4 regions of the Halomonas sp. TA22 genome follow, and region 1 is predicted to be linked to each of the others. Evidence: predicted binding sites of a transcription regulator. Region 1 holds the regulator's gene; each other region holds the start of a gene.
The links. The regulator FNR, encoded in region 1, switches genes on or off when oxygen is low (the NO sensors DNR and NnrR bind a similar motif). The targets are predictions, from matches to a motif close to TTGATNTANATCAA.

Region 1 (5,257 bases):
GGGGAGGGCCAGTGGCTACTGCTCTCAGAGGACGATGAGCCGCTGGCCTGGTTCGCCCTGCACGATCATCTGCGCGAAGATGCCGCGTCCACCGTCTCGGCACTTCAGGCCGCCGGACTCAAGGTCAGCCTGCTCTCGGGCGACAACGCTTCCACCGTCTCGGCACTGTCCCACAAGCTGGGTATCGATGATTGGCACGCTGGCGCCAGCCCCGAAGGCAAGCTTGCCCATATCGAAGCGCTACAGGCCGCCGGCGAAACCGTAGTGATGATCGGCGATGGCATCAACGATGTGCCGGTACTGGCCGGCGCCAATGTCTCGATCGCCATGAATGGCGCCACCGATCTGGCCCGCACCAGCGCCGATGCCGTGTTGCTGAGTCCGCGCCTGGAGCGTATCGTCGAAGCGATCGAGATCACCCGAGCCACACGGCGTATCATTCGCCAGAACCTGATCTGGTCGGTGTGCTATAACTTCTCCGCCCTGCCCTTGGCAGCAATCGGCATCGTGCCCCCCTGGGTGGCGGCGATCGGCATGTCAGCCAGCTCTCTGGTCGTGGTCGGTAACGCCCTGCGACTGGGGCGCATTCGCACCACGCCACGCCCCGTCATCATGCAAACGGAGCCCGCATGACGATTCTCTATCTGCTGATTCCCCTGACCCTGATTCTGCTGGCGCTGGCCATCTGGGCCTTCTTCTGGGCGGTGAGGAACGATCAGTTCGAGGATCTCGAAGGCCCCGCGCATCGCATCTTGTTCGACGAGGATGAAAACGACTTCACCCCCGAAGAGCGCGAGCGCCGGGCCAGGGCTCGCCGCGACAAGACCGGCAATGATGAGTCCCCGAAGGCCTGATGAATCCCACCGGTCTCGATCTGCCGCCCTTCGTGGCGGCCTTCGTCTTCGGCCTGCTTGGCGGCGCCCACTGCATCGGCATGTGCGGCGGCATCATGAGTGCCCTGACGTTTGCCGTCCCCCCCAGCATGCGACATCCGGCTCGGCTCACAGGGTTGCTGCTGGGCTACAACCTGGGACGTATCGGCAGTTACATGCTGGCCGGGGCGCTGGTCGCAGGCCTGGGGACGCTACTGGGCGGCCTTGCCGGCGAGATCCGCCTGGCGTTGCAGGTGCTTGCCGCGGTAATGCTGATCATGATGGCGCTCTATATCGCCAACTGGTGGAAGGGACTGCTGCGCGTCGAGGCGCTCGGACGCCGGCTGTGGCGCCATGTGGAGCCGCTGGGGCGCAAGTTGATGCCGGTAGTGCGGGTGCCCCAGGCAATGGCCCTGGGGGCCGTCTGGGGCTGGCTCCCCTGCGGTTTGGTCTACTCGATGCTGGCCTGGAGTCTGGCAATGGCCGATCCCCTGCGCGGCGCGCTGCTGATGGCCGCTTTCGGGCTAGGAACACTGCCCGCTCTGGTAGCCACCGGGCTCGCCGCACGCACGCTTGGCAACTTGATTCGTCATCCGGCCACGCGTGCTATCGCCGCAACGTTGATCATCGCATTCGCGCTTTGGCAGCTCTGGCACCTGCTGCCGATAGGCAACATGCATCAAAGCCATTGACGCTTCGCATCGCGCCCGTCACTCTTTGGCCTATACCCTGTTGTTAACCCACATTAATAATGTTGCTAGAGGTTACCAACACAATCGAGACAGTATCAGGAGGACGACATGTCTCCCACGGCTCCCGCGCAGCGTTGCGCGCGTCTCAATGAAACCCGTTGCCAGACCTGCAGCCTGAGCTCGCTATGTCTTCCTCTGGCCCTCGAACTCGACGATGTCGATCAGTTCGATGCGATCATTCGCCGCCGCACGCCATTGAAGAAAGGCGAGGCGCTGTTCTATCAGGGCACCTCCTTCAACAGCGTGTTCGCCGTGCGCTCAGGCAGCCTCAAGCAGTTGACCAGCGACGGCAACGGCAATGACCAGTTGACCAATTTTTACCTGCCAAGCGAGCTGGTGGGACTGGATGCCATAGACGAAGAGTTCTATCCTGGCACGGTGACGGCGCTCGAGACGACCACCGTCTGCGAGATCCCCTTCGATCGGCTGGACACGCTCTCCGAGCAGCTGCCCGAGCTGCGTGGCCAGCTCTACCGCAGCATGAGCCGCGAGATGCGCGACGATCGCCGCATGATGCGCCTGCTGTCGAGCAAGACCGCAGACGAGCGTCTGGCGAGCTTCTTCACCAGCCTCTCGACCCGCTTCCGTCGCCGTGGCTACTCGCCTTACAGCTTCCGCCTCTCCATGTCGCGGGCCGATATCGGCAACTACCTGGGGCTGGCGGTGGAGACCGTCAGCCGTATCCTGGGGCGCTTCCAGCAGCAGGGGCTGGTGTCGGTCTCGGGACGCGAGGTCAACATCCTCGACCTGGATGCACTGGCGGCACTGGCCGAGGGGCATAGCGGCTCCTGACGATACCATGTGCTGGCAACGAAAAGGCCAGGCCCCCTGCGGGCCTGGCCTTTTCGCTGTGGCGCCCGGCGCTACGCCTGACGCGCCAGGTCCAACGCCTCGATACGGTTGTCACGCAGGCGCGCCTGCTTGGCTTCGAGCCCCGCGAAATCGAACAGTTCACGGTCGGCGAGCTGGGAGGGGGCGACGTTGGTGACCGCCTTGAACATCGTCTCCAGTCGCCCGGGGTGCTTGACCTCCCACTCGGCGAGCATCTCCTTGACCACCTGTCGCTGCAGATTGGGTTGCGAGCCGCACAGGTTGCAGGGGATGATCGGAAACGCCATCTGCCTGGCGAACTCGGCGATATCCGCCTCCCTGCAGTAGGCCAGCGGACGAATCACGATGTTCTTGCCATCGTCGGAGAGCAGCTTGGGCGGCATTGCCTTGAGCTTGCCGCCGAAGAACATGTTGAGAAACAGCGTCTCGAGGATGTCCTCGCGGTGGTGGCCCAGTGCCACCTTGGTCGCGCCGATCTCTTCGGCGAAGCCATAGAGCGAGCCGCGACGCAGCCGTGAGCAGAGCGCGCAGGTGGTCTTGCCCTCCGGAGTTTTCTCCTTGACCACAGAATAAGTGTCCCGCTCGAGGATGTGGTAGTCGACGCCGATCGAGTCGAGATACTCAGGCAGCACATGCTCGGGGAAACCGGGCTGCTTCTGATCTAGGTTGACCGCCACCAGCGAGAAGTCCACCGGCGCACTGCGCTGAAGATTCATGAGAATCTCCAGCATGGTGTAGGAGTCCTTGCCACCGGAGAGGCATACCATCACCCTGTCGCCCTCCTGGATCATCGCGTAGTCGATGATCGCATTGCCGACCTGGCGACGCAGACGCTTCTGAAGCTTGTTGAACTCACGCTTCTGCCTGGCAGCCAGCGTCTGAGCGTTATCCGCCACGGCGGTATCGGGCAAGCGATGGGACACGGGAGACTCTGTCATGATCACAGCGAAACTGACGGGAATGAAGACCAATTCTACCACTCCCTCAAATAGCTTTCGATCAGGTTGTCTCAACAAAAGGCGTGCTAGCGAATCCCTTTCTGCAAGCGCATATGCATCAACGCGGTGGTCACGGCATCGCCCAGGACCGAGTGGCGCCCCATCACCGGCACTTGCAGCCGGGCAGCCGCCGTATCGAAGCACAGGCAGGCATCGAGTTCCTGATTCCCGCGGCGTTGCTCGCGCCGACAGCTCTGCGACACGTCGATTAGTGCATTGGGCAGGTCGAAACCGTAGCGGGGTCGCAGGTAACGGTTGAGGATGGCAACGTCATGCTCCACGCGCCAGCCCACCAGCGGCCGGTTGCCGATGAAATCGAGCAGCTTGGCCAGCGCATCGCTCACGCTCACCCCCTCATCCAGATCGATGCCCCGCAGGCCATGTAGACATATCGAATCGCCGTTCAGGCTAGCCGGCCGCGTCAGGCGCAGATCCAGCGAGTCACTGGTCAATACCCGCTCGCCGCGTATCCTGACGGCAGCAATCGAGACCAGCTCGGCGGTGCGACTATCCTCGCCAGTGGCCTGGCAAGCGATGGCGACCATCTCCTCACCGGTATAGGGATTGAATAGCCAGCCATAATCGCCATCGGCCTGACGGCGTCTATCGGCAGCACGCCTTAATACTCTCAACATGCGCTTCGCTCCTTGAAGGTCATAGATCGTCTCGCTCCGTACTTGTCGGTACTCTCTGTTTTGTTCAAGCACTAGTACTCAAGATGAAAACGGTGGGAAAGGCTCTGCTTGAAATCCTTCACCATGTGCATGGCCTCCCGCAGCAGATCGCGCTCCAGGGACGAAAGCTGCTGCACCACCACCCGGTTGGCATCATCGCCGCTGCGCTTGCCGTCGAGACGCTCGAGCTGCTGTCTGAGGCGCAGCTCGGTAAAGAGCGCCAGCGCCTCGCCCAGGTCCTCGGCGAAACTCGCCTCCAGACGTCCTTCGGCGGCCAGCGCGTCGAGCCGCTCAAGCGTAGAGGTCGCGCGAATGCCACGCTCAAGCGCCAGGGTGCGCACACCATGGACGATGGGAAAGATGCCTCCCTTCTTGATGTCGATGCCGTGCTGGGGCTTCTTGAGCGAGCCAAACAGCGTCAGCGGCGTGGAGAAGCGCAGCGCCGGGCGGGCGAAGTTATAGAGCAGCAGCTCGTCTCGCGAGGCGCGCTCAAAGATCGGGTCGCGGACCCGTTCGAGCAGCCGAGAATTGCCGGCGACGCCATGGGCATCGAGCATGATCGCCAGATTCATCAGGCTGTCGCCGTCACGCGAGCTGGCCCAGCGCGCCACGCGCTGGCGCCAGCCCCGCTCGCTATCTATCCAGGCAGGGTTGGAAACCATGATATTACCGGGGCACAGAGGGTAGCCGAGACGGATCAGCGTGTCGGTGAAGGCGCTCATCTGCTTGGCGCACTCGGGCCACTCCAGGTCATCGGCGAGAATCAATCCGTTGTCCTGGTCGGTCTTGAGCATCTGCTCGCCGCGCCCCTCACTGCCCATCACCATCAGGCAACTGTGGTCGCGATATCGCTCATCGACAGTGAACTCCCAGGCTTTGGTCATGATTCGCCCATTGAGCGCCGATAACAGGCCCATCGCGAAACGCAGCTTGACCCCCTGAGCCATCAACGCCTTGATCAGTTCCGGCGTGCGCGCACTGGCTCGGGCCAGCTCCTCCAGGCTGTCGGCCTGTTCGACCTGCAGGCTGACCACGTAACTGCGGCTGGAGAAGTAGCTGAGCACATCGGTCAGTTCGACGACACCGACCGGTTTTTCATGCTCGACGACGACCACCCGCGCCACCTTGTA
Region 2 (5,257 bases), 280 kb from region 1:
TCTGAATCCCTTGGGCGAGAGCCCGGTATTGCGCTTGAAGAAGCGAGTGAAGTAGGCCGGTTCGGAAAAGCCCAGGCCGTCGGAGATCTGGCTGATGGTCATGTTGGTGTAGATGAGCTGGCGCTTGGCTTCCAGCAGCAGGCGCTCGTGCAGCAGCTGCAGTGCGCTGCGTCCAGCTAGGCGCCGGCATAACGTGTTGAGGTGCGCACCGGTCACGCCAAGACAGGTGGCCAGCGCCTCTATGGTGGGTTGCTCGCGATAGCGGGCCTCGACCAGCGCCTGGAAATTCTGCAGATGCACCTGTCCCTTGTCGGGCTTTCCGCTACTGCCGCGAGGCGCCCGGGGCACTGAGTGCTGGTGCTCGGCGCGCCGCATCAGCTGTACCGCCAACGCCTGAATCAGCGCATGCAGCAGTGGGTCGCGTCCCAGGCCGGGGCTGCGGTACGCCTCGGCGATCTGGGTGGTCAGCGTATCGATATCCGTGGCAACCTTGCCGAGCAAGGTGAAGTGGGCCGCTCTGGCAAGCACGCTGCCTCGCGGGCCAAGGCGCTCGGCCAGCTGATCGGCGAGAGGCTTGGCCAGGGTGATGATATGGCCCTGGATATCGTGGGCGAAGCGAAAGCCGTGAATGCTCATGCTCGGGATCACGATCAGCACTGGCCCCTGCAGTGGCCGGATGACCCCCTCGAGGTCAAGCTCCACTTCACCCGACGCGATGTGCAGCACATGCACTAGATCGGCATGTCGGTGGGTGCGGATATGCCAGTTATGCAACTGGCTGCGCTCGGCGATCGATTCGCAGTGCAGCAGGTCCGGTGTCGGCCAGTGGTGCGTTTCGCCATAGAGCTTGAAGACAGGCACCAGTTGCTGAGACGTCGTCACGGTTCACCTCGCTGCGGATACGACCAAAGTTGCTACATTATCTGCAAAATATCCAATTCGTATTGCTGATATTGCCTTATAAGCCATGCTCGATCACTGAAAAATACAACTATCGATTCAATGATCACGGGGCAGTGCATGAAGACTCAAGTCGCCATTATCGGGGCAGGACCCGCCGGCCTGCTGCTTGGGCAGCTGCTGCTGCGCCAGGGCATCGACAACGTGATCCTCGAGCGCCGCTCGGGGGAGTACGTGCTAGAGCGGATACGAGCCGGGGTGCTGGAACAGGGCATGGTCGACCTGCTGTGCGAGGCGGGGGTCGACGAGCGCATGAACGAAGAGGGACTGCCCCACGATGGCTTCGAGCTAGCCTTCGACAATCGCCGCGTGCGCATCGACCTCGCCGCGCTGACCGGCGGCAGCAAGGTGATGGTCTATGGCCAGACCGAGGTGACCCGCGATCTGATGCAGGCGCGCAAGGCCGCTGGCGGCAAGACGCTCTACGAGGCCGAAAACGTCCAGCCCCATGATCTGGACAGCGATGCGCCCTACCTCACCTTCGAGCATGGCGGTGAGACGCAGCGTCTGGAGTGCGACTACGTGGCGGGCTGCGACGGTTTCCATGGCGTCTCGCGGCAATCGATTCCCAAGGACCGTCTCAAGGAGTTCGAGCGTGTCTATCCGTTTGGCTGGCTGGGGATTCTCTCCGATACGCCACCGGTCTCCCACGAACTGATCTACGCCAATCATGAACGCGGATTCTCGCTGTGCAGCATGCGCTCCGAGAGCCGGAGCCGTTATTACATTCAGGTTCCCAGCGACGAGCAGGTCGAGAACTGGTCCGACGAGCGTTTCTGGGCGGAACTCAAGCGCCGCCTGCCCGACGACGTGGCGCAAGCACTGGTTACCGGCCCCTCGATCGAGAAGAGCATCGCGCCGCTCAGAAGCTTCGTTGCCGAGCCGATGCAGTATGGCCGCCTGTTCCTGCTCGGCGATGCCGCGCATATCGTGCCGCCCACTGGCGCCAAGGGGCTCAACCTGGCGGCAAGTGATGTCAATACGCTCTACCGGCTGATGATCGAGGTCTATCGGAATGGCCGTACCGATCTGATACCGCGATATTCCGAGACCTGCCTCAAGCGAGTCTGGAAGGCCGAACGCTTCTCCTGGTGGATGACCTCGATCCTGCACAAGTTCTCCGAGGAGGAAGACTTCGGCACGCGCATGCAGCAAGCCGAGCTCGACTACTACACCAGCTCCGAGGCAGGGCTCAGGACCATCGCCGAGAACTATGTTGGACTACCCTACGAATCGCTTGAGTGACAGCGCGCCTGCTTGCGTCATCCTCCTTGGCCCAGGCTATGCCCGGGCTTTTTTGCAACTGCCGGGAGACTCATCGCCGCTCGTGGAAGAGCCGCTCGATCTCGTCGAAATCGAGCGCTGCCTCGCGCTGGCGAGCCAACTGTTCACCGATCAACACGGTACTGGCGCCCCAGATCAGGTGCACACCGATCATCAACCGGCGCCGCTGAGCCGGATGCCGGGTGGGTGGCGCCAATATCTTGAACGCGGGAATCCAGCCGAAGTAGCTAGTCGCCCAGACCGCCACGCCATAGGCGCTACCGTATAGCGCAGGGTGGCTTACCCGCTTGCCGATGAGCGGATAGGCGGCCCCGGCCGCAGCGCCATAGGCAAAGTGCGAGAGCAGGCTCAGGTGGGTGAGCTGTTGATCATCAAGCGTCGGCTCCGCCCCGAGCTTGTGCATGATGTCCTGGGTGATCTCCCGGGGTGGCAGGGGATACTGCTCGTCGCGTGGAAGGCGTTTGAACAGTGTGCTCATGCCCAAGGTCATGGGCACGGTGGCAAGCAAGCCGCCGATGGCACCGGCTAGATATCGGTTCATGTGTCCTCCTGACAATCGGCTTCGTTAAGCCGTTTCCTGCTGCTAACCATAGACGCCTGATATTGAGCTGTCGTGCCGGCCATCGCGATATCTCTTTGATATCGATCAAGACGTCTTCTCCTCAGCTGCGGCACACTGGCCATTTCCCAGTCGAGTCGTCGGATATTTCCATGCCTGAACTGCTGTCGCCCGCCGGCACCTTCCGCAACATGCGCTACGCCTTTGCCTATGGTGCCGATGCTGTCTATGCCGGCCAGCCGCGCTACTCGCTGCGCGTGCGCAACAACGACTTCACTCTCGTCACCCTGCATCGGGGCATCGCCTACGCCCATGCTCGCGGCAAGCGTTTCTACGTTGCCTCGAACATCGCCCCACACAACAGCAAGCTCAAGACCTATCTGCGCGACATGGCGCCGGTGGTCGAGGCCGGCCCCGATGCACTGATCATGTCCGACCCGGGGCTGATCATGATGGTGCGCGAACGCTGGCCCGAGCAGACCCTGCACCTCTCGGTACAGGCCAATGTGGTCAACTGGGCGGCGGCGAAGTTCTGGCAGGCGCAGGGCATTAGCCGCATCATCCTGTCGCGGGAGCTATCGCTTGGCGAGGTCGCCGAGATTCGCGCCGAGTGCCCGGATCTCGAGATCGAGACCTTCGTGCATGGCGCGCTGTGCATCGCCTACTCGGGGCGCTGCCTGCTGTCGGGTTACTTCAACCGTCGCGATCCCAACCAGGGCACCTGCACCAATGCCTGCCGCTGGAAGTATGACACGCTGCCCGCGCGCAGCGACGAGTGCGGTGACCTGATTCCCGCCACGTCGGTCCCGGTCAAGACGGCGCTGTTCGAGGAGCTCTCGCGCCCCGGCGAGAGGATGGCGGTGGAGGAGGACGAGCATGGCACCTACGTGATGAACTCCAAGGATCTGCGCGCCGTGCAGCACGTGGCGGCACTCGCCGAGATGGGGGTGGCGTCGCTGAAGATCGAGGGGCGCACCAAATCGCACTACTACGTGGCGCGCACCGCTCAGGTCTATCGTCGCGCCATCGACGATGCCGTGGCCGGGCGTCCCTTCGACATGCGGCTGATGGATGAGCTCGACAATCTCGCCAATCGTGGGTATACCGAGGGCTTCTATCGGCGCCATGTGCATGACAAGTATCAGAATTATCAACAGGGCCATTCGGTGGGCGTCCACCAGCAGTTCGTCGGCGACGTGATCGGTTACGATCCCGACCGAGGCTGGCTGGAGGTGGAGGTCAAGAACCGCTTCGAGACGGGTGATACGCTGGAGCTGATGCTGCCCGGTGGCAATCGCCGCTTCACCCTTGCACGCATCGAGAGCCGCAGTGGCGAGGCGATGGCGGTCGCGCCTGGGTCGGGACATCGGGTGCGTATCCCGGTGCCTGGCGAGGCCATCGACGCCGAACATATCGAGTTCGCGCTGTTGCTGCGCGATCTTGCCGGCCCGCATTGACACGATCACTTCTTCGACACTCGAGGCTCATTGATGACGTGGTCATACCCCCTTCACGCGAGGGCTGGCCGCGGTCGCGGCGGTCGGCGTGTTCATCTATATCATCGGCGCGGCGATTCGCCACGATCCGCTCTTCTGGCTGGCGGCACTGTAGAGCACCTGCCTGCACCCTTACCACCGAGACACTGCCACATCTCATAACGACAAACGGCGCCTCGGCGCCGTGTCGTTTTTATCCTTTGGTCTATGGCTGCGGATCAATCACGGTACTGCTGCAGCACCAGGCAGGCATTGGTGCCGCCAAAGCCGAAGCTGTTGGAGAGAACCCGCGTAAGGCCAGCGTTATCGCGACGCGTGGTGACGATATCGAATCCGGCGGCCTGCTCGTCGAGTTCATCGACATTGGCCGAGGCAGCGATGAAGTCGTGATTGAGCATCAGCAGCGAATAGATGGTCTCCTGCACACCGGTGGCGCCCAGCGAGTGGCCGGTCAGCGACTTGGTGGAGCTCATCGGTGGCGCGTTGTCGCCGAACACGTCGCGAATCGCCTTGAGCTCGGCGACATCGCCCACCGGCGTCGAGGTGCCGTGGGTGTTGATGTAGTCGATCTTGCCGTCGAGATTGGCCATCGCCTGGCGCATGCAGCGCGCAGCACCCTCGCCTGAGGGAGCGACCATGTCATGACCATCCGAGGTGGCGCCGTAACCGACCAGCTCGGCGTAAATCTTGGCACCACGCGCCTTGGCGTGCTCGAGCTCCTCGAGCACCAGCATGCCACCGCCACCGGCGATGACGAAACCGTCGCGACTCTTGTCATAGGGGCGCGACGCTTTGTCGGGCGTCTCGTTGTACTGGGTGGAAAGCGCGCCCATGGCGTCGAACAGGCAGGAGAGGGTCCAGTGCTCCTCTTCGCCGCCGCCGGCGAACACCACGTCCTGCTTGCCGAGCTGGATCTGCTCGACGGCCGCGCCGATACAGTGGGCGGAGGTAGCGCAGG
Region 3 (5,257 bases), 1.6 Mb from region 1:
GGGCCGATGCGGTCTATTTCGGCTTTCAGAACATCACCAACGCTCGCCAGTTCGCGGGGCTCAATTTCACCGCCAGCCGCGCCCGCGAGGGCATCGATTACGCCCATTCCCACGGTCGGCGGGTGCTGTGTGCCATCAATACCTATCCGCAACCCGCAGGCTTTCAGCAGTGGACCCAGGCGGTGGATCAGGCCGCCATCACGGCCTGCCCAAGGTCCGCTGTCAGTTCGTCTGCCAGCGCTATCCCCAGGGGCTTGCCCTGCGCTCCCAGGAGTCTTGCGAACTGTTCACGCTCAATGGCATTCAGACGCTCTCCGGCGCCTGCTACGACCTGCGTCGCGAGATCGGCACCATGCGGCGCATGGGCGTCACCCTAGCCCGCTTGAGCCCACGTGCCGAAGGCATGGCGGAGATCGTCAACGCCTTCGACCAGGCTCGCCACGGCAGGCTAGCACCCAGGACCCGCTGGCCTTGGTGGATCGCGGCGCTTGCGACGGCTACTGGCATGGCCGGCCGGGCATGGAGCATCTCCAGGCGAGCGTGTGAACGGGACGCCGCGCCATGGCTCTGTCGAACGTATTGCATGACATATATCAAGGCGGGAGCAGGCAGCGCCCATTAGGCTAGACCGCCATATATGGTAGTTAAAATTTAAAAACCTAGCCTATATAGGAACGCCATGACGCTCTCCCGTACTGACGCCGCGCCGTCCCGCCATGTTCCTGTCGCCTCCACCCTCGAGGAGTACCTGCAGCGAGCCGACTGGCGAGTGCATGCCAATGCCAACCAGGGCTACTCCCTGGGCGGGCTGATCCTCAACGTCTCGGGCAAGCTGATCGCCAACTACTGGCTCGATGAGGTGTATCCGGTGGCGGTCGGCGAGGCGCATCGCGACGGCGATCTGCATATCCACGATCTCGACATGCTGTGCGGCTACTGTGCCGGCTGGTCGCTACGAACCCTGCTGAACGAGGGCTTCAATGGCGTGCCCGACCGTGCCGAGAGCGCCCCGCCCCGCTACCTCTCGAGTGCGCTAGGGCAGATGGTCAACTTCCTCGGCACGCTGCAGAACGAGTGGGCCGGCGCTCAGGCCTTCAGCTCCTTCGACACCTATCTGGCACCCTATGTGCGGCGTGACGGATTGGAGTATGCCGCGGTCAAGCAGGCGATCCAGGAGTTCATCTACAACCTCAACGTCCCCTCACGCTGGGGCAGCCAGACGCCCTTCACCAACCTCACCTTCGACTGGGTGTGTCCGGCGGACCTGCACGATCAGGTGCCGGTGATCGGGGGAGTCGAACAGCCCTTCACCTATGGCGAGCTGCAGCGCGAGATGGACCTGCTCAATCGCGCCTATCTGGAGGTGATGGAGGCCGGCGACCGCCAAGGACGCGTCTTCACCTTTCCGATTCCCACCTACAACATCACCCACGATTTCGATTGGGAGAGCGACAACGCCGAGCGGCTGTTCGCGCTGACCGCCAAGTATGGCCTGCCCTACTTTCAGAACTTTCTCAATTCCGACATGGAGCCGCACATGGTGCGCTCGATGTGCTGTCGGCTGCAGCTCGACCTCAAGGAACTGCTCAAGCGCGGCAACGGCCTGTTCGGCAGTGCCGAGCAGACCGGCTCGCTGGGGGTGGTGACGATCAACTGCGCGCGACTTGGCCACCGCTTCGCCGGCGACCAGGCTGGCCTGCTCGCCGAACTCGACCGGCTGCTGACGCTTGGCCGCGACAGCCTGGAGATCAAGCGCGCGGCGATTCAGCAGTGGATGGATGCCGGGCTCTATCCCTACACCAAGCGCTACCTGGGGACGCTGCGCAATCACTTCTCGACGCTTGGGGTCAACGGCCTCAACGAGATGGTGCGTAACTTCACCGCCGACCGGCATGACATCGCAAGCCCCGAAGGGCAGCGGCTGGCACTGGCACTGCTCGATCATGTACGCATACGCCTCGGCGAATTCCAGAAACAGACCGGTCATCTCTACAACCTGGAAGCTACCCCGGCGGAAGGCACCACCTACCGCTTCGCCAAGGAGGATCTCAAGCGCTACCCGACGATCCTCCAGGCCGGCACTCGTGAGGCGCCCTACTACACCAATTCGAGCCAGCTGCCGGTGGGGCACACCGACGACCCCTTCGAGGTGCTGATCCATCAGGATCCGCTGCAGACCCGCTATACCGGTGGCACCGTGCTGCACCTCTACATGCGCGAAAGACTCTCGAGCGCCGCGGCGTGCAAGACGCTGGTACGCACTGCCCTATCGCGCTTCCGCCTGCCCTACATCACCATCACTCCGACCTTCTCGATCTGCCCGGTGCACGGCTACCTGGCAGGCGAACATGAGTTCTGCCCGCGCTGCGACGATGCACTGCTGGCAAGACGCCCCCTGGCCAGCGAAGCCTCGGCCTGACACTAACCATCGAAGGAATCAAACGCCATGCCGCATTCCCAACGCAACAGCCTGCCGAGCGAACAACGCCAACGCTGCGAGGTGTGGACCCGCGTAATGGGCTACCACCGCCCGGTCAGCCAGTTCAATCTCGGCAAGCGCGCCGAACACCACGAACGACGCCACTTCAGCGAAGCGGCCGCCAGCCTCTAGCACAGCCGCCATGTCGCCGGGGGTCCTGCTCCCGGCTTGGGAGACTTGCCATGCCGCCACACCGCGACATCCGCCTGCCCGTTGCCGGCCTGACCCCGATGACTACGCTGGACTTCCCCGGGCACCTGGCCTGCGTGGTCTTCACCCAGGGCTGCCCGCTACGCTGCGGCTACTGCCACAATCCGCAGATGATCGCCCCACGCCGCGGCACTCCCGGTGAATGGACGAAGGTCAGGGAGTTTCTCGAGACGCGTCGAGGCCTGCTGGAGGGCGTGGTGTTCAGCGGTGGCGAACCAACGCTGCACGGTGACCTGGCCGAGGCAATGGGAGAGATCAAGGCGATGGGCTTCAAGGTCGGGTTGCATACCGCAGGTCCCTACCCTAAGCGACTCACGCCGCTGCTGCAGCACCTCGATTGGGTCGGCCTGGACGTCAAGGGGCGGGGTCTCGATTTCGATCGCATTGGCGGGCGGACGGGCACCTGGCGTCGCCACGCCCAGAGCCTCGAGATACTGCTGGCCAGCGGCATCGATCTCGAGTGCCGCACCACCGTGCACTGGCGCGACTTCAGCCTGAGCGAGGTGGAGCGCCTGGCGCAGACACTGGCCGACTGCGGCGTGCGCCACTACCTCCTTCAGCTCGCCAGAGGCGAACAGTGCCTGGATCCGGATTACTGCCAGCCGCTTCCCGAGGCACCACTGACGAGTCAGCTGGAGCGCCTGCTGGCCAAGCTCAGCCCCAGCTTCTCGCGGCTCGAACTGCGCCAATGAGCCTTAGCTCATCGGGTGCGGTTCACCCAGCTCTCGATGCGCAGCAGTAATGCCCCGAACGGTCCAGCCGCCAGCCCCTCCTCGCGCCCATCCAGCAGGTTCTTGACCATCAAGCCAAGCTCGGTATCGCCCTCGATCGACAGGCGGCGCTGAAAGAACAGACTATCGGGGTCCTCGCGACGCGTGGCCAGGCATAGGAACTCGCGCCAGCCGCCACGAATGGTCGCCTCGCCCGCGGCATCGCATAGCACCAGTTGCTGGCGCTCGAGCCCCAGCGTCAACTCGAGCGCAAAATCGTCGATGGCCAGTGTGATACGCCGCCCCTCGAGAGCATCGAATTCACCCTCGCGCAGCGGTTCGGCAAAGGCATGGTTGAGCAGCGGCTCGATCAGACAGCGCTTGACGGTCAGGGGCATCAACGGATCGAGAAGACTGATCAGCCGTGCCGGCGGGGCAAGATGCAGCAGCAGGGAGGGGAACGGTGGCATCGCATCTCCTGGCATGACGAACCTAGGGTGGATAGAGGAAAGCCTCATGCTAGGCTCGGTGCGACGGTGACGACATGACATCCATCAAGCGCGTCGCATTTGCTCGCTCGATGGAAGCCGACCGCATCGCCGTGCCGGTCGAAATGTTCGAAGCGTAGTCATCAAACGGTGAATCTGCTCGCTGAGTGCCTCTACCCAGCGCTGTTCCCTATCGGCCAAGTTCAAGGTGCGCTCGGTGGCCTTGAAACAGGGGGAGGGTCAGTGAAAGTCTGATGAACTTAGGCAGAACTGGCTAGATGATCATCCAGAAGGCGGGGCCGATCGTGACACTCGGGCCGGGCATCTGGTGAGATAGTACGGGCTAGGCTATGGTAACGTCCCTGCAAACCGAGCCATCGAGGAGGATCGATGAACCGATCAACAACCTTCATGCAGTGTGAACACTTGGCCAGGGTGCGGCGGCTAGTTGCCCGGCGTAGAATTCCGCGCCGGTTTACGCCGGTTGTGTTCGCCTTCTACATGGCCTCGATCATGGCGTTTCTTATGACGCTGGCGATCACCTTGATCAACCAGGGTATTACTCCGGGCTTCGTGGGTACGGTGCTGCGATCCTATGTACTGGCCATGCCAGTGGCATTCATAGGCGTCATAATTGTCAGACCGCTGGTCGTGCGGTTAGTCGCCTGGTCCATCGATAAGGAAGCGTCCTGATTGGGCTGTCATTGACGCGACCGATATGCAACTTGAGTCAATGAGTGTAATCGACGTCAGCTGTTGCCTGCTATACATGAAATTCTTAAGGAGTACGTCACTTCGCAAAATGCGGGTCGAGGCGGTGTATATGTGAGGTACGTGTCGAATGATCAGATCATGCGCGTGGTTTGATGGCATCGCATCTAGAGGCGGTAAGTATATTTATCAACACTCTCTCCTTTGGATCTCTGGACCCCAGAATGCCCTTTGGCGGTGCCAAACAGCAGTATAGGTCGCGAGTTCGGTGAGGCAGGGATTTCCGAACATGTTGAAAATAACTCTATTCCTCTTCTTAAGAAAATAGTCGAGTATATTTCCCGAGCCAATTACAAGGTTAGAACAGGGCTCTGTTTTTGTCTAAAGTGCCGTGTCCCGGATAATTAATCATCCGGGACACGGCAGATACTTTAATGCACTTTCAACTCAGCCATTAACTTCATGTCTACCCTGACAAAACACCAGTAACAATATTTCCAAGATTGCTATAAACAATGGCGGCGTACCCAGAGGCACACCGCCTTGGCTATGTCATGGGTTCTCTTTTTCCTCACCGAATAGCTTACCTGCGCCCGCCCAATTTGATGCCTCAACATCTTCAAATATTACATAGATATAATTTGGGTCAGTGCCGGTAT
Region 4 (5,257 bases), 1.8 Mb from region 1:
ACGGCAATTTCCCGCAGCTCTATCGCTCGCCCAACAGCATGGGCCACGGCGACAAGGTCGGTGAGGTGCGCCTGCCATTCGAGGATGAACGCATCTACTATCACGGCCAGTACGTGGCGCTGGTCGTCGCCGAGAGCTTCGAGCAGGCGCGCGCTGCCGCCTATCGCGTCTTCGCCCACTATCGTAAGGATCCGGGCGCGCTGCCCAGCCTGCTAAAGGGGGATGAGGAAGGCGAGCCCCTCGATGCCGCCACCTATTCGCGGGGCGAACCGCAGTCCGCCTTCGAGGCGGCAGCGGTGAAACTCGATGCGACCTACCGCATCGAAGCCGAAAGCCATCTGCAGATGGAGATGCACGCCACCCTCGCCGAGTGGCGAGAGAGCGGCCGACGCCTGATCGTGCATGAATCGACCCAGGGCGTGGCCTACCAGCGCAATGCCCTGGCCCGCATCTTCGATCTCCCCCAGGAGAGCCTCGAGGTGATCTCGCACTACATCGGCTCGGGATTCGGCAACAAGCTGTTCATGTGGCCCCACGCGGTGGCCACGGCGGCGGCGGCACGGGAGTTCAAGCGGCCGGTCAAGGTGGTGCTGCCGCGCCAGCAGGACATGATGAGCGCGGGTCACCGCCCGGCATCGCGTCAGCGTCTACGCCTGAGTGCTGAGCGAAACGGCCGGCTCACCTCGATCCGGCATGACAGCGTCACCGAAACCTCGCTGGTCGATCAGTATGTCGACGACTGCAGCGGGGCCACGCCCAGCTTCTACGCCTGTGACAACGTCGCCACCTGCCATCGCCTGCTGGCGGTCAACCATGGCACGCCCTGCCCGATGCGAGCGCCGGGTGAAGTCTCGGGCATCTTCGCACTCGAGTCGGCCATGGATGAACTGGCGATTAAGCTGGAGATGGATCCGCTGGAACTGCGCAGGCGCAACTACGCCGAGTCCGATGGCAAGAAGGGCCTGCCCTGGTCGAGCAAGCATCTCGACAAGTGTCTGGAGAGTGCCGCCGAGCGCTTCGGCTGGGCCACACGTGATCGAGCTATCGGCGCGATGCGCGAAGGCGACGAGATCATCGGCTACGGCATGGCCTGCGCGACCTGGTCGGCCAGTCGACAGCCCTGCGCCGCACGGGCCGAGCTGCGCGCCGATGGTAGCCTGTTGATCGCCTGCGGCACCCAGGATATCGGCACCGGCACCTATACCATCGTCGCCCAGACCGCCGCCGAGCTGACCGGTGTCGCCCTAGAGAGGATCGAGGTCAAGCTCGGCGAATCGAGCCTGCCCGCCGGTCCGCTCTCGGGCGGCTCGATGGCCACCGCCACCACGCTTCCGGCGATTGCAAGCGCGGTGCGCGATGCACTCTCGGCGCTCAAGGAGGTCGCCACCGGTACAGGGGGCGCCTTCGAGGGAGAGGATCCCGAGTCGATCGAGGCCGAGGAGGGAGCACTGGTCATGGCAGACAAACGCGTCAGTTTTGGCGATATCCTCGCCGCGCACCGCCTGTCGAGCGTCAATGGCGAGGGCCAGGCCGCGCCGGGGGCGGAGCAGCAGGAGTTCAGCTTCCGCTCGTTCGGCGCGCACTTCGTCGAGGTGCGCTGGGACCCCGGCATTTCACGGCTACGCGTCGCCCGGGTGGTAAGCAGCATCGATGTGGGGCGCGCGATCAACCCCTCGGCGGCACGCAACCAGGTCGAGGGAGCGATCGTGATGGGTATCGGCATGGGTCTGTTCGAACGCCTCGACTACGATCCCCGCGATGCCCGGCTCGTCAACGCCAACGTCGCCGACTATCTGGTGCCGGTTCACGCCGATGCACCCGATATCGATGTCGAGCTGCTCGACTATCCCGACTTCCTCTTCAATGAGTTCGGCGCCCGCGGCATCGGCGAGATTGGCCTGACCGGCATCGCCCCGGCGATTGCCAATGCCGTTCGTCACGCCACCGGCAAGCGCATCCGCGACTTGCCGATCAGTATCGAGAAGCTGATGGAGTAGCCTGCACACCGCTGCACACCGCCAGGCGGCGGTGTGCAGGCGGTCAGACCGTGCGTGAGAAGCGACCCTGCTGCGTCGTATGAGCCAGATAGGCATCGAAGGCCATGGCCACGCTGCGCATCATCAGCCGCCCCGCCGGATGCAGCACCACCGCCTCATCGGTCACGCTCACCAGGTCGTCGGCAATGGGCTCTTCAAGGGCCGCCAGGGCATCGGCGAAGTAGTCGTCGAATTCGATCCTGTAGCGACGCTCGATAGTGCCAATGCCCACCCGCCCATGACACATCAACTGATGAATCACGTCACGGCGCAGGCAGTCGTCGTCATGCAGGCTGTAGCCGCGCTGTACCGGGAGTTGCAGCTCATCGAGCTTGGCGTAGTACTCCGATAGCGTCTTGACGTTTTGGCTGTAGCTGTCGCCCACCTTGCCGATCGCCGATACGCCAAGCCCGATCAAGTCGCAGTCGGCATGGGTCGAATAGCCTTGGAAGTTGCGCTGCAGCGTACCATTGTCGCGCGCCAATACCAGTTCATCGTCGGGCAGTGCGAAGTGATCCATGCCGATATAGACATAACCCGCAGCCTGCAGGCGATTGACGGTCAGCTCGAGCAGCTCGAGCTTGCGCTCCGGCGGTGGCATGTCCTCGGGGCGAATCAGCCGCTGGGCACGGAAGGTGTCGGGCAGGTGCGCATAGCTGTAGGCGGCGATACGGTCCGGTCGCAGCGCGACGATCTTGTCCAGCGTGGCGGAGAAGCTCTCCACGGTCTGCAGCGGCAAGCCGTAGATCAGATCGACGCTCACCGACTTGAAGCCCGCCTCGCGGGCAGCCTCGACCAGCGCGACCGTCTCTTCCTCGCTCTGGATGCGATTGACGGCCTGCTGCACCTCGGCATCGAAATCCTGCACTCCCAGGCTCAGGCGGTTGAAACCCAGCGCATACAACTCATGAATCTGCGCAGGCGATACGGTACGCGGGTCGACTTCCAGCGAAAATTCACGCGCCTCGCCATGCTCCATGTTGAACGCCTTGTCCAGCGCTGCCATCAGCTCGGCGAGCTGGGCCTGGCTCAGGTAGGTAGGCGTGCCTCCGCCCAGGTGCAACTGGGTCAGCTTGCGATCGTGATCGAAGAGCGCGGCCTGCAAGGTGATCTCGCGCTTGAGATAGCGCAGATACTCCTCCGCCTTGTCGTTCTTCTGCGTGATGATCTTGTTGCAGGCGCAGTAGTAGCAAAGGCTCTTGCAGAACGGGATGTGAATGTAGACGGACAGCGGCTTGGGCAGCAGGTCGCCGTTGCTCTGCTGAACCGCATCGCGATAGTCGTCCAGCGCGAAGGCGCTATGAAACCGCGGTGCAGTGGGATAGGAGGTGTAACGCGGCCCCGGACGATCATATTTCTCGACCAGCGCCCGGTTGAATGACAGCTCATCGTGATTCATGACTGGCTCCGGGAAGGAAAGTTGCCCGCCACCTCTCCATGGCGGCATGAGGGCATGATACTGCCAGGCACCGAAGGCCTTATGACCTGAGTCAAGCAGTGCAGCGTTTGCTTCGAACAAGCGCGTTTGCCAGCCAGGGCGGCAAGGCTACGGTGAAGAAGCGGCTAACTGGCCGCTCGTTTCACAAAAAATACTTCACCATGTGACGGCAGGGCGATGCCTCGACCATGCCTAACCGCCCAGCACCGAACTTCTCACCCAGCTGGTCAACACCTCCGAAAACGCCACCAAGAAGCGCCACGAGCTGCTCGCCAAGATCGAAAAGGCGCTACAGGTTCATACCCAGATCAAGAGGAGATCTCATATCGACCTTTGAAAAAAACCGGTCATGAGCGCCGGTTTTTTAACGCAACGAGCAGCTAAATAAAAAGAAGCAGGGACCAAAGGTCCCTGCTTCTCTAGGCAACTAACTCAGAGAATGAGATTAGTTGTCGTTATCGCGCTCATATTCCGGCGCGTTTTCGAGCTCCTCGGAGCTGATATCGGTGCGGATGACATAATCATCGCCGAACCAGCCGGTTCCCATGGCATCGTCATTGTCCGCATCACGGCGTACATCTAGCGAATCCCACGAGATCGCCACATCACGATCGCCCATGCCTAGGAAACCGCCTACACCCACGATTACGGCCTGGATCTGACCATCTTCATCAATGATGAGGTCATTGACAGTGCCGAAGTCGTCATCGTCATTCTGGCCCTGAACGTTGGTACCGATCAGCTGGTCGGCATAGAACGCATTGTCAGGACGGCTTGACATGAAGTTGTCACCGTTCTGACCAACATTGGCGGTTTGATTGGCGGCGTTTGCGTCTTGCTCCCCAGCCACTACTGAACCCGCACCGAACATCACGGCGGGAACCAGCATTGTGCCAAGTGTCATGGAAATTGATTTTTTCATGGGTTTCTCCTTTCGGTTATCCGACAACCCTGTTCAGTTGCATACCAAGTAACTTTGATGCTGCTAATGCTGAAAACATGGGATCTTCGTAAAAATCCATGAAGCACTTACCAAGCTAGTCGAATCATTAACTTCCGTCAAATATGCTCAGGCGTACATGCGTTACCCGGATAAAACCTCATTGGCAGCGTCGAACTCAATCCGAATATGGCTTTTTTTAACATCTCACCCAAGGAGAATATGGGGCGAAACGTGGAACCGAATCTCGATATGTTTTCCTTGAACAGGGTCCGCCCCGGAGAGGATTGGTATAGTAAGTCGACTAAACATTCGCATCGCTAGTCATGGCAATTGATGATGCTCGCGCTGTAGTTGTAGAAAGGGAGAGAATGGTGCCTTCACGACAGATAATTCTGCTCTTGGCCTTGGCGGGATTTGCCAGCATGGCATCGATGCGGGTGACCGATGCCATGATGCCGGCCCTGGCCGGCGTATTCGAACGGCCCGTGGCGGACGTGGCGCAGAACATTACCGTCTTCGCCATCGCCTACGGCGTGATGCAACTCTGTTACGGCCCCTTGGGCGACCGATTCGGCACACTGCGCGTGGTGGCTCTGGCGACACTTGCCTGCGCCCTGGGCGCACTGGGATCGGCGCTCTCCGGCTCACTCTCGACACTGCTGCTGTTTCGTACCCTGAGCGGTGCTACCGCTGCCGCCATCATCCCGCTATCGATGGCCTGGGTGGGCGATAACGTGCCCTATGCCCAGCGCCAGGTGACGCTTGTTCACATGCTCTCAGGCTCGGTACTGGGCCTGATCAGCGGTCAGATCCTGGGTGGTCTGCTTGCGGAGACCCTGG

Region 2: a site for FNR is predicted at 2,881-2,894, ahead of yegQ (tRNA 5-hydroxyuridine modification protein YegQ). Genes of this name have one in related genera too.
Region 3: a site for FNR is predicted at 3,944-3,957, ahead of HJD22_RS15580 (SCP2 domain-containing protein). Genes of this name have one in related genera too.
Region 4: a site for FNR is predicted at 3,517-3,530, ahead of hemN (oxygen-independent coproporphyrinogen III oxidase). Genes of this name have one in related genera too.

Annotation. Positions count from the first base shown of each region.
Region 1 is NZ_CP053108.1:1,714,221-1,719,477, forward strand. Features, by position in the region: gene HJD22_RS08015 (heavy metal translocating P-type ATPase) at 1-633, shown strand, start outside; gene ccoS (cbb3-type cytochrome oxidase assembly protein CcoS) at 630-854, shown strand; gene HJD22_RS08025 (sulfite exporter TauE/SafE family protein) at 854-1,564, shown strand; gene fnr (fumarate/nitrate reduction transcriptional regulator Fnr) at 1,673-2,416, shown strand; gene ttcA (tRNA 2-thiocytidine(32) synthetase TtcA) at 2,488-3,378, opposite strand; gene HJD22_RS08040 (3'-5' exonuclease) at 3,480-4,088, opposite strand; gene HJD22_RS08045 (putative nucleotidyltransferase substrate binding domain-containing protein) at 4,160-5,257, opposite strand, start outside.
Region 2 is NZ_CP053108.1:1,998,117-2,003,373, reverse strand. Features, by position in the region: gene HJD22_RS09345 (helix-turn-helix domain-containing protein) at 1-882, opposite strand, end outside; gene pobA (4-hydroxybenzoate 3-monooxygenase) at 1,021-2,205, shown strand; gene HJD22_RS09335 (hypothetical protein) at 2,276-2,785, opposite strand; gene yegQ (tRNA 5-hydroxyuridine modification protein YegQ) at 2,950-4,260, shown strand; gene fabB (beta-ketoacyl-ACP synthase I) at 4,518-5,257, opposite strand, start outside.
Region 3 is NZ_CP053108.1:3,284,174-3,289,430, reverse strand. Features, by position in the region: gene HJD22_RS15600 (hypothetical protein) at 170-622, shown strand; partial or broken gene HJD22_RS15595 (ribonucleoside triphosphate reductase) at 677-2,419, shown strand; gene nrdD (anaerobic ribonucleoside-triphosphate reductase) at 2,447-2,611, shown strand; gene HJD22_RS15585 (anaerobic ribonucleoside-triphosphate reductase activating protein) at 2,662-3,381, shown strand; gene HJD22_RS15580 (SCP2 domain-containing protein) at 3,390-3,869, opposite strand; gene HJD22_RS15575 (DUF2798 domain-containing protein) at 4,278-4,580, shown strand; gene HJD22_RS15570 (4-oxalocrotonate tautomerase family protein) at 5,151-5,257, opposite strand, start outside.
Region 4 is NZ_CP053108.1:3,526,371-3,531,627, forward strand. Features, by position in the region: gene HJD22_RS16730 (xanthine dehydrogenase family protein molybdopterin-binding subunit) at 1-1,997, shown strand, start outside; gene hemN (oxygen-independent coproporphyrinogen III oxidase) at 2,041-3,435, opposite strand; gene HJD22_RS16740 (PRC-barrel domain-containing protein) at 3,920-4,396, opposite strand; gene HJD22_RS16745 (MFS transporter) at 4,786-5,257, shown strand, end outside.